One region of the Paraburkholderia sp. RL17-347-BIC-D genome, then DNA from elsewhere that is predicted to be linked to it. Evidence: riboswitches for the same ligand, from Rfam matches in the RefSeq annotation. Region 1 holds a riboswitch; the other holds the start of a gene.
The links. A riboswitch is a leader RNA that binds a small molecule or an ion and turns the genes downstream of it on or off. The one in region 1 is predicted to bind glycine.
Positions count from the first base shown of each region.

Region 2: another riboswitch for glycine. It lies ahead of P0D96_RS17695 (D-amino acid dehydrogenase); the one in region 1 lies ahead of gcvT (glycine cleavage system aminomethyltransferase GcvT).

Region 1 is NZ_JARESS010000003.1:170,197-174,559, reverse strand. It holds gene gcvP (aminomethyl-transferring glycine dehydrogenase) at 1-83, opposite strand, end outside; gene gcvH (glycine cleavage system protein GcvH) at 155-535, opposite strand; gene gcvT (glycine cleavage system aminomethyltransferase GcvT) at 600-1,718, opposite strand; glycine riboswitch at 1,799-1,952, opposite strand; glycine riboswitch at 1,987-2,087, opposite strand; gene P0D96_RS06305 (hypothetical protein) at 2,237-2,587, opposite strand; gene P0D96_RS06300 (oxidoreductase) at 2,783-3,832, opposite strand; gene P0D96_RS06295 (UvrD-helicase domain-containing protein) at 4,170-4,363, shown strand, end outside.
Region 2 is NZ_JARESS010000011.1:220,668-225,030, reverse strand. It holds gene P0D96_RS17705 (MFS transporter) at 1-1,096, shown strand, start outside; gene P0D96_RS17700 (LysE family translocator) at 1,112-1,744, opposite strand; glycine riboswitch at 1,955-2,048, shown strand; gene P0D96_RS17695 (D-amino acid dehydrogenase) at 2,233-3,444, shown strand; gene P0D96_RS17690 (BON domain-containing protein) at 3,568-3,828, shown strand; gene P0D96_RS17685 (acetate/propionate family kinase) at 3,832-4,363, opposite strand, start outside.

The sequences.
Region 1 (4,363 bases):
TCGGCGAAGGCGTCATGCACTTCGAGCGCGGCGAGCGAGAGAGGAGTGCGGTTCATCAGACGATCCGGGTGTTCGAGCTTCATGGGTGTTCCTGGCGGTGCGGCTGTCCGTTCGAAAAGGACGCCGCACCTGTCGGGTTAAACGTAAAGGTGAATCAGGCGCCGATTGACTTGGTGTACGCGTCGGCGTCGATCAGACGGTCCTGCGTGGCGTCCGCAGCCGGCTTGATCTTGAAGAGCCAGCTTTCGTACGGCGTGCTGTTGACCGAATCAGGCGTGTCGGCCACGGCGGTGTTCGCTTCGATGATTTCGCCCGAAACCGGCGCGTAGATATCGGAAGCGGCTTTCACCGATTCGATGACGGCGACGGTGTCGCCTGCCGTGACGGTCTTGCCCAGTTCCTGGACTTCGAAGAAGACGATGTCGCCGAGCGCTTCCTGCGCGTGGTCGGTGATGCCGACCGTCAGCGTGCCGTCCGCTTCGGTGCGGACCCATTCGTGCGATTCGGTGTATTTCAGATCGGCCGGGATGCTCATCGGATGCTCCTATGCGGTGTGATTCGGTAGTGACTTGAAAAAAGTGGACGAACGCGCCGGTTGCTTAAACCGCGAGCACTTTGCCATTGCGCACGAACGGCAGTTTTACCACGCTTGCAGGGACGTTTTTGTCACGAATCTGAACGTGCACGGTGTCGCCCGGCTGCACGCCCTTCGGCACGCGCGCGAAGGCGATCGATTCCTGCATGGTCGGGGAAAAGGTGCCGCTGGTGATTTCGCCTTCGCCCTGCGGCGTGACGACTTTCTGATGAGCACGCAGCACGCCTGCCGCCTTGCCGTTGTCCTTCAGCAGAATCAGGCCGACGAACGCGGCCTGCGAACCGTCCGCTTCCAGCTTGCCTTTGCCGACGAAGTCACGCGGCGAGGTGAGGTCGACGGTCCAGGCGAGGCCGGCGTCGAGCGGCGAGACGTTGTCGTCCATATCCTGGCCGTACAGGTTCATGCCGGCTTCGAGGCGCAGCGTGTCGCGCGCGCCGAGACCGGCCGGGCGCACGCCTTGGGCTTGCAGCGCGTTCCACAGCGCTTCGACGTGATCCGCCGGCACGATGATTTCGAAGCCGTCTTCGCCGGTGTAGCCGGTGCGGGCGACGGTCAATTCACCGAACGGCGTGTTTTCGATGCGAGCGGCGTTGAAGGGCTTCAAGGCTTCCGTGGCGGCGCGCGCGGCCGGCACGGTTTGCCAGACTTTTTCGCGTGCGTTCGGGCCTTGCACGGCGACGATCGCAAAGTCGCGACGCGGCGTGATGGTCAGGCCGAAGCCGCCTTCGGCGTTGAGCTGGCCGAACCAGGCGATGTCTTTATCAGTGGTGCCAGCGTTCACGACCACGCGGAAGTGATCTTCGCCGAAGTAATAGACAATCAGATCGTCGATCACGCCGCCGTCCGGGTTCAGCAGGCAGGAGTACAGTGCGCGGCCGAGCGTTTGCAGTTTGGCGACATTGTTCGCCAGCGCGTATTCGAAGAAGGCGCGCACGCGCTCGCCGGTGAAATCGACGACGCACATGTGCGAGACGTCGAACATGCCGGCGTCGGTGCGCACGGCGCGGTGTTCGTCGATTTGCGAGCCGTAATTGACAGGCATGTCCCAGCCGCCGAAATCGACCATGCGGGCATTGAGCGCACGGTGGGTGGCGTGGAGCGGGGTGTGTTTGAGTTGGGTCATGGGGCCTCGGGCATCTCGCGAAACAAAAAAGGCCATGCGGCGCTACGCCTCGCGGCCTTCTGGCTGCGAGCGTGGTCCTGCATGACCCCTCTGTCCTCGATACCTGAGAGATTGCGCCACCGTGATCACATTGACGTGCCGCGGTGAAACGCGCGCCCCTTCGGTGGGCAGCTTGCCAGAATCTGCTCGATTAAACGATGCAGACGGCTACTGCCGCTCTCCAGAGTGCGAAAAACGAGTGCCTCGATGTTGCCTGGACGCGGGTTTTTCGACGCGGTCGGTCCTTTTGCCTGAGAGTTTGCGGGTGTGCCCCTTCGGCGGCGCGGCCTGCGATTTTCAGCGGCCAGCGCGCTCTCCCGACGCGTGCGGCGAATGTACGCGAGGGCCGGGGGCTTGTCAAATAAAGGCCCGCGAGCGGCGCGGCGGTTGACGCACCGCTCTCGCGCCTGTCAAAAAAAGCGCGGGACGTGATGCCGCGCTCGTGCCGCTTTTGGTGCCTGACCTGACGCGTGGCGCGACTATTCGCCGATGGCGTGCGCCGCGTTGTCCAGCTCCTGATTCAGCACGCGCTGTTCGTCGCTGGAGAGGCCGCCGCCATGTTGCGCGGCCATGTCGTGCGCTTCCTGACGGATCACGTCTAGACGATGATGCAGCGCGCCGCCTTGGGGCGGCGGGTAATAGCCCTGATTCACGCGGTTGTCGATCCGGCGGCTGAGATTGTCGATGCGGCCGTCGACCTGACGCAGGCGCTGATCCGCGATCTGTTGCGGGTTGGGACGAGGCGCCGGCTGGGGTTGAGGCGCCACCACACAGGCGGCGAGGGAACTGAGCAAGGCGCACGCGGCGAGCGCGCGGATAGTACGGGGCATGGACTCTCCGGAAGTCATTGTCGTTGTGTGGTGCTACCCGGCAGCAACGGATGACTGCCGGGCCGCGCTGACCGGCAGCGCGGCCTTATTTGTAACGTTATGTTCCTTTCGGGCTTGTCAGGGTTTGGCCCGCGCGGCATGGGTGGCGAGTGCTATTTTAGGTACACAAGCCGTTTCGACATGCCGGCCAAATCGTCAGCGAATCCGCTCAAACGGCAGCCGGACGCCTTCTTCCGAACTGCGCGCCGCAAGCTCGATAACCGTCATTACGTCGACGGCGTCCTGTGCGCTGACCGGGAATTTCACGCCGTGCTGGATGGCGTCGGCCACCGCGATGTAGAACCCGGTGTAGTCGCCATTGCGCGTCGGCAACTCGCGCTCGACTTCCTGATCGCCTTCCTGCACGCGCAGCACACCGGCGGCATTGCCGGCGCCGAAACCCTCGTCGCCCGGCCGCAGGCCCGCCTTCAACTGATCTTCCTGCGTATCGAGGCCGTATTTCATATAGCTGCCGCGCGTGCCGTGAATGGTGAAGCGCGGCGCGACCAGTGCCGTCAACGCGCTGGCGTGCAGCACCACTTCGAACTCACCGTAGCCGAGCTGGATATGCACGTAGTCGGGTGCGCCGGCGTCGTCGCGATGCGTGCGCACGGTGGCCGACACGGTTTGCGGCGCGCCGAACAGGGCCAGCGTCTGGTCGATCAGATGCGGCCCGAGGTCCAGCAGCAAGCCGCCGCCGCGCGACGCTTCCTCGCGCCAGCGCTGTCGCACCTCCGGCCGGAAACGGTCGAAATGCGATTCGTATTGCGTGATCCGTCCCAATTCGCCGCTCGCGAGCAGGTCGCGCACGGTCAGAAAATCGCCGTCCCAGCGACGGTTGTGAAACGGTATGAAGAGTTTGCTCCGGGCGAGCGCGATGTTGGCCAGCGTGTGGGCGTCGGCGGCGTTCAGCGTGACCGGTTTGTCGACCACCACGTGCTTGCCCGCTTCCAGCGTGCGGCGCGCCAGGTCGAAGTGCGTATCGTTCGGCGTGGCGATCACGATGCAGTCGATTTCTTCGAGCGCCAGCAGCGCGTCGAGGTCGGCCACCACCTTTGTATGCGGATAGTCGGCGAGCGCGCGCTCGGGTTGGCTCGTGGCAATGGCCGCGACGCTCGCGCGGCCGCAGTGCTCGATCACCGGCGCATGGAAGGTCGCGCCGGCGAAACCGTAACCCATCAATCCAATCTTCAGCGATGCGGACATGCTTGTCTTCCTGCAAAATCGGCGCGCCGCTTTGCCACCGCGGCGACGGCGCGCAACACCGCAATTGTGGCATGTCCTGAAGGTGGACCGTCAGCGTCGTCGGCTCGGCGCATGTTGATCGGATATTGCTTTTATGAGGCGGGCATCCGTTGCATGCATCCGTGTTAACATCGCTCCTCTCGCGCGAACCGCAGCGGGCCGGAACACCCTCGCACCGCGCAGGGCACCCGTTCCAGCCGCCGGGGCCGCGCAGCATGCCCCCGGGCCTTCGGCCGGCAGTCGCCGCGCCGCTACGCCCTCAACCGCTGCTTTCAACCGCATCACCCATCCACAGACGATGTCCGCAGGCCTGAACCCCGCTCAAAATGAAGCGGTCCGTTATCTTGACGGTCCGTGTCTCGTGCTCGCCGGCGCAGGCAGCGGCAAGACGCGCGTGATCACGCAGAAGATCGCGCACCTGATCGAGGCCAAGGGCTTCGAGCCACGTCACATCGCCGCTGTCACGTTCACGAACAAGGCCGCATTGGAAAT
Region 2 (4,363 bases), on a different contig from region 1:
CGCGGCCGCCGTGCAGTGGTCCGGCGTCGCGTTCGGTGCGACGTTCCTCGCCGCCGCGCTGGTGTCGCCGCTGTGGGGACGCATGGCCGACCGCTACGGACGCAAGCTGATCCTGATTCGCGCGAGCCTCGGCATGGCCATCGTGATGTCCTTGCTCGGGCTCGCGCAAAATGTCTGGCAACTGGTGGGGCTGCGGTTTCTGGCGGGTCTCGTCGGCGGCTATGCATCGGGTGCGACCGTGATGATCGCCACGCAGACGCCGCGCTCACGCACCGGATGGGCGCTCGGCACGCTGGCTTCGGGCGTGATGGCGGGCAGTCTCGTCGGCCCGCTGGTGGGCGGCGCGCTGCCGCCGCTGATCGGTATCCGCAACACGTTTTTCATTGCCGGCGCGATGATCTTCTGCGCGTTCATCGCGACCACGCTGCTCGTCAAGGAGCAACCGGTCGAGCGCAAGGGCGGCAAGGCGCACGCAGCGGACGCGGCGACCGGCTGGGCCAGCGTGCCCGACCTGCGGCCGGTGCTGGCAATGCTGTTCACCTCCGGCTTGCTGATGTTCGCCAACATGTCGATCGAGCCGATCATCACCGTGTACGTCGCCCAACTGGTGCACGACGCAAGGCACGTCACGCTGGTGTCCGGCTTCGTGATGTCGGCGTCGGCGTTGGGCAGCGTGCTGGCGGCTTCGCGTGTGGGGCGTCTGGCCGACCGCATCGGCGCGCCCAGGGTGATCGTGGTGTGTCTCGCCGTGTGCGCGGCCTTGCTGGTGCCGCAGGCGTTCGTCACGAGCGGCTGGCAACTGGTGGCGCTGCGCTTTCTGATGGGCTTGGCGCTGGCCGGCCTGCTGCCGTCGATCACGAGCGTGATCCGCCACAACGTGCCCGACCGCTCGGCCGGCTACATTCTCGGTTATGCGACTTCGGCGAATTACGCGGGCCAGGTGGCGGGTCCGCTCGCGGGCGGCTTTGCCGGCGCGCATTTCGGCATGCAGGCGGTGTTCCTCATCACCAGCGCGTTGATGCTCTGCGGGGCGCTGTTCAACGGCTGGGTGTTCAGAGGCTCGGGTGCCGCGTCTGGCTCATCGGGCAACGGATAGCGCGTCTGAAGCGAATCAACGACGCGAATCGAACGCGATGCGTACCGCGAGTCCGGCGAGCACGGTGCCCATCAGCCAGCGCTGCACCAGCAGCCACACCGGACGGCCGGCGAGAAACACGGCGATCGAACCCGCCATGCTTGCGATCAGCGCATTCACCGTCACGCTGATGACGATCTGCACGCAGCCAAGCGCAATGGACTGCGCAAGCACGCTGCCGTGCCCCGGCGAAATGAATTGCGGCAGCAGCGACAGATACATCACCGCGATCTTCGGGTTCGCGAGGTTGGTGACGAGGCCCATGGTGAACAGCTTGCGGCGGCTGTCGTGCGGCAGATCGCGGACCTGGAACGGCGAACGGCCGCCCGGCTTGACCGCCTGCCACGCCAGATACGGCAGATAGAGCGCGCCGCCGAAGCGCAACGCGTCGTACGCGTACGGCACCGTCAACAGCAGCGCCGTGATGCCGAACGCGGCGCAGAACATGTAGAACACGTAGCCGAGCGCGACACCGCCGAGCGAAACGAGGCCCGCGCGCCGCCCCTGGCAGAGCGATCGCGAGATCAGATAGATCATGTTCGGCCCCGGCGTGAGCACCATGCCGAGCGAGACCAGACCGAAGGCGAGCAGCGTTGGGAAAGCGGGCACGTCATTCTCCTCTGCAAATGAAGGTTGGGCGGTGCCGCCAAATATAGCCGATGCCGGCCATTCCGGCGCGACATACGGGCCCGAAAATTCGTAGCGACGCATGTCCCGCCTTCATCTCCACTCAAGCAGTTTCAGACCGCCGCTTGCGCAGTGCATAGCAGGAAAGACTTGCGGTGAAATTTTTTGAACGGTATTGTCGAGCCGTTCTGCAATGCAAGCGCGGGAGAGATCGTCAGACGTTCGTGACGACGCCGACGGAGCAACCGCCCCGGAAACTCTCAGGCAAAAGGACCGCGCAGCAGGAACATCTGGAGAGCGGCGCACTGGACTACCCTGTGCGCCCACCGAAGGGGATTCCCCGCACACGGCTCGCATCGGGCCCGGCTGCCGCGGGGAAGAAACTCTCAGGTACATGGACAGATGGGGCATCGACGCCGGTTTCGACACGAAATCGACACCGGTGATGCTCAACTACTCTGGACCATGTCATGTCACGAATCGCCATTATCGGCGCCGGCATTACCGGCGTCACGACCGCTCACGCCCTCGCTCAGCGCGGCCACCACGTCACCGTCTTCGAGCGCCATCGCTATGCGGCGATGGAGACCTCGTTCGCCAACGGCGGCCAGTTGTCCGCCAGCAATGCCGAAGTCTGGAACAGCGCGGCCACCGTCATGAAAGGCCTGCGCTGGATGCTCACGCGCGACGCCCCCTTGCTGCTCAACCCCGCGCCCACCTGGCACAAGTACTCGTGGATGGGCGAATTCCTGCGCGAGATTCCGCACTACCGGACGAACACGGTTGAAACCGTGCGGCTCGCGATTGCCGCGCGCGAACATCTGTTTTCGATCGCCGAGACCGAAGGCATCGACTTCGATCTGGAGCGGCGCGGCATTCTGCACATCTACAAGACCCGCAAGGAATTCGACGCCGCGAGCAAGGTGAACGAACTGCTGCGCGAAGGCGGGCTCGACCGCAATCCGGTGACGGCGAGCGAGCTGCATGGCATCGAGCCCACGCTGCACGGCGATTTTTACGGCGGCTTTTTCACACCATCCGATTCGACCGGCGATATTCACAAGTTCACGCGCGGCCTCGCTCAGGCGTGCGTGCGGCACGGCGTCGAGTTTCATTACGATGCGCAGATCACGTCGATCGAGCAGCCGGCGGAGGGCCGCTTTACGCTGACGGTCGATCTCGAAGGCGAGTCGCAGCGGTTCGCGTTCGAGCGGATCGTCGTGTGCGCGGGCGTGAAGAGCCGCGATTTCGCCTCGATGCTGGGCGATCACGTGAACATCTACCCTGTCAAAGGCTATTCGATCACCGTCTGTCTCGAAGACGAACTCAGCCAGCAGCACGCGCCGTGGGTGAGCCTGCTCGACGACAGCGCGAAGATCGTCACGAGCCGGCTCGGCGTGGATCGTTTTCGCGTGGCCGGCACGGCGGAGATCAACGGCTTCAACCGCGATATCCGTTCGGACCGCATCGCGCGGCTGGTGGACTGGACGCGGCGTTATTTCCCCGAGGTGTCGACCTCGCGCGTGATTCCGTGGGCGGGCTTGCGGCCGATGCTGCCGAGCATGTTGCCCAAGGTGGGCCGCGGCAAACGGCGCGGCGTGTTCTACAACACCGGGCATGGACATCTGGGCTGGACCTTGTCGGCCGCGACGGCGCAGGTGTTGGCGGGCGCGATTCAGTAGCGCTTGCTGACGCAGGGTTTTGCAGGCGGCGGTAGCGCGATGTCACCACTGCCGCCGCCGAATGCAAAATTCGCCACTTCTGCTAGTGTTCTCCCCATACGCATCAGTGCCGCGGAGAACTCCATGCCCTACACCCGTGCAGCGAACCACAAGGCAGGCGGCGCACGCCTGAGCGACGCGCAGATCGCCGCGGAGGCGACCCGGCGTCTCGCCTGGGACGCCGCGGTCCCCGAACACGCCGTGAAAGTCCACGTCTCGCGCGGCCGCATCACGCTGCGCGGCGAACTGCAACGCGATCAGCAACGCACCGCGGCGCTCGAAGACGTGACACGCCTGTTCGGCGTAACGGGCGTGTCGGATCACACCGTCGTCAAGGCAAGGTGAAGGTCAGCCGGTCTGCGTTTGCCGCAGCAGCATGCGGCAATGCCGCGCGATCTGCTTTTCCTCTTCGGTGTGAATCGCCCTCACCTTGCCCGCCGGATCGCTTTCCGTTAGCCCCATGAAAGCCAGCCCGTCGCACACGCGCCTGCGAATCTCTCCGCTGTGCTCGCCGATGCCGCCGGTAAACACCAGCAAATCGATTCCGCCCAGCAACGCCGCATAGCCGCCGATCGTCTTGCGCACGGCGGTCGCGAACGCATCGAGCGCGAGTGACGCATTGGCATCGCCCGCTGCTGCGCGTTTTTCCAGAGCTTGCATATCGCTTTCGCCATCCGCGTAACCGGCGAGGCCGCTCTGGCGATTCAGCAGCGTCTCCAATGCGCCGGCGTCGAGCTTCTCCACGCGCATCAGATACAGCAGCACGCCTGGGTCGAGATCGCCGCTGCGTGTGCCCATCGGCACGCCGCCGGTCGGCGTCAAACCCATCGACGTATCGATCGATTGGCCGTCGCGCAACGCGCACACGCTCGAACCGTTG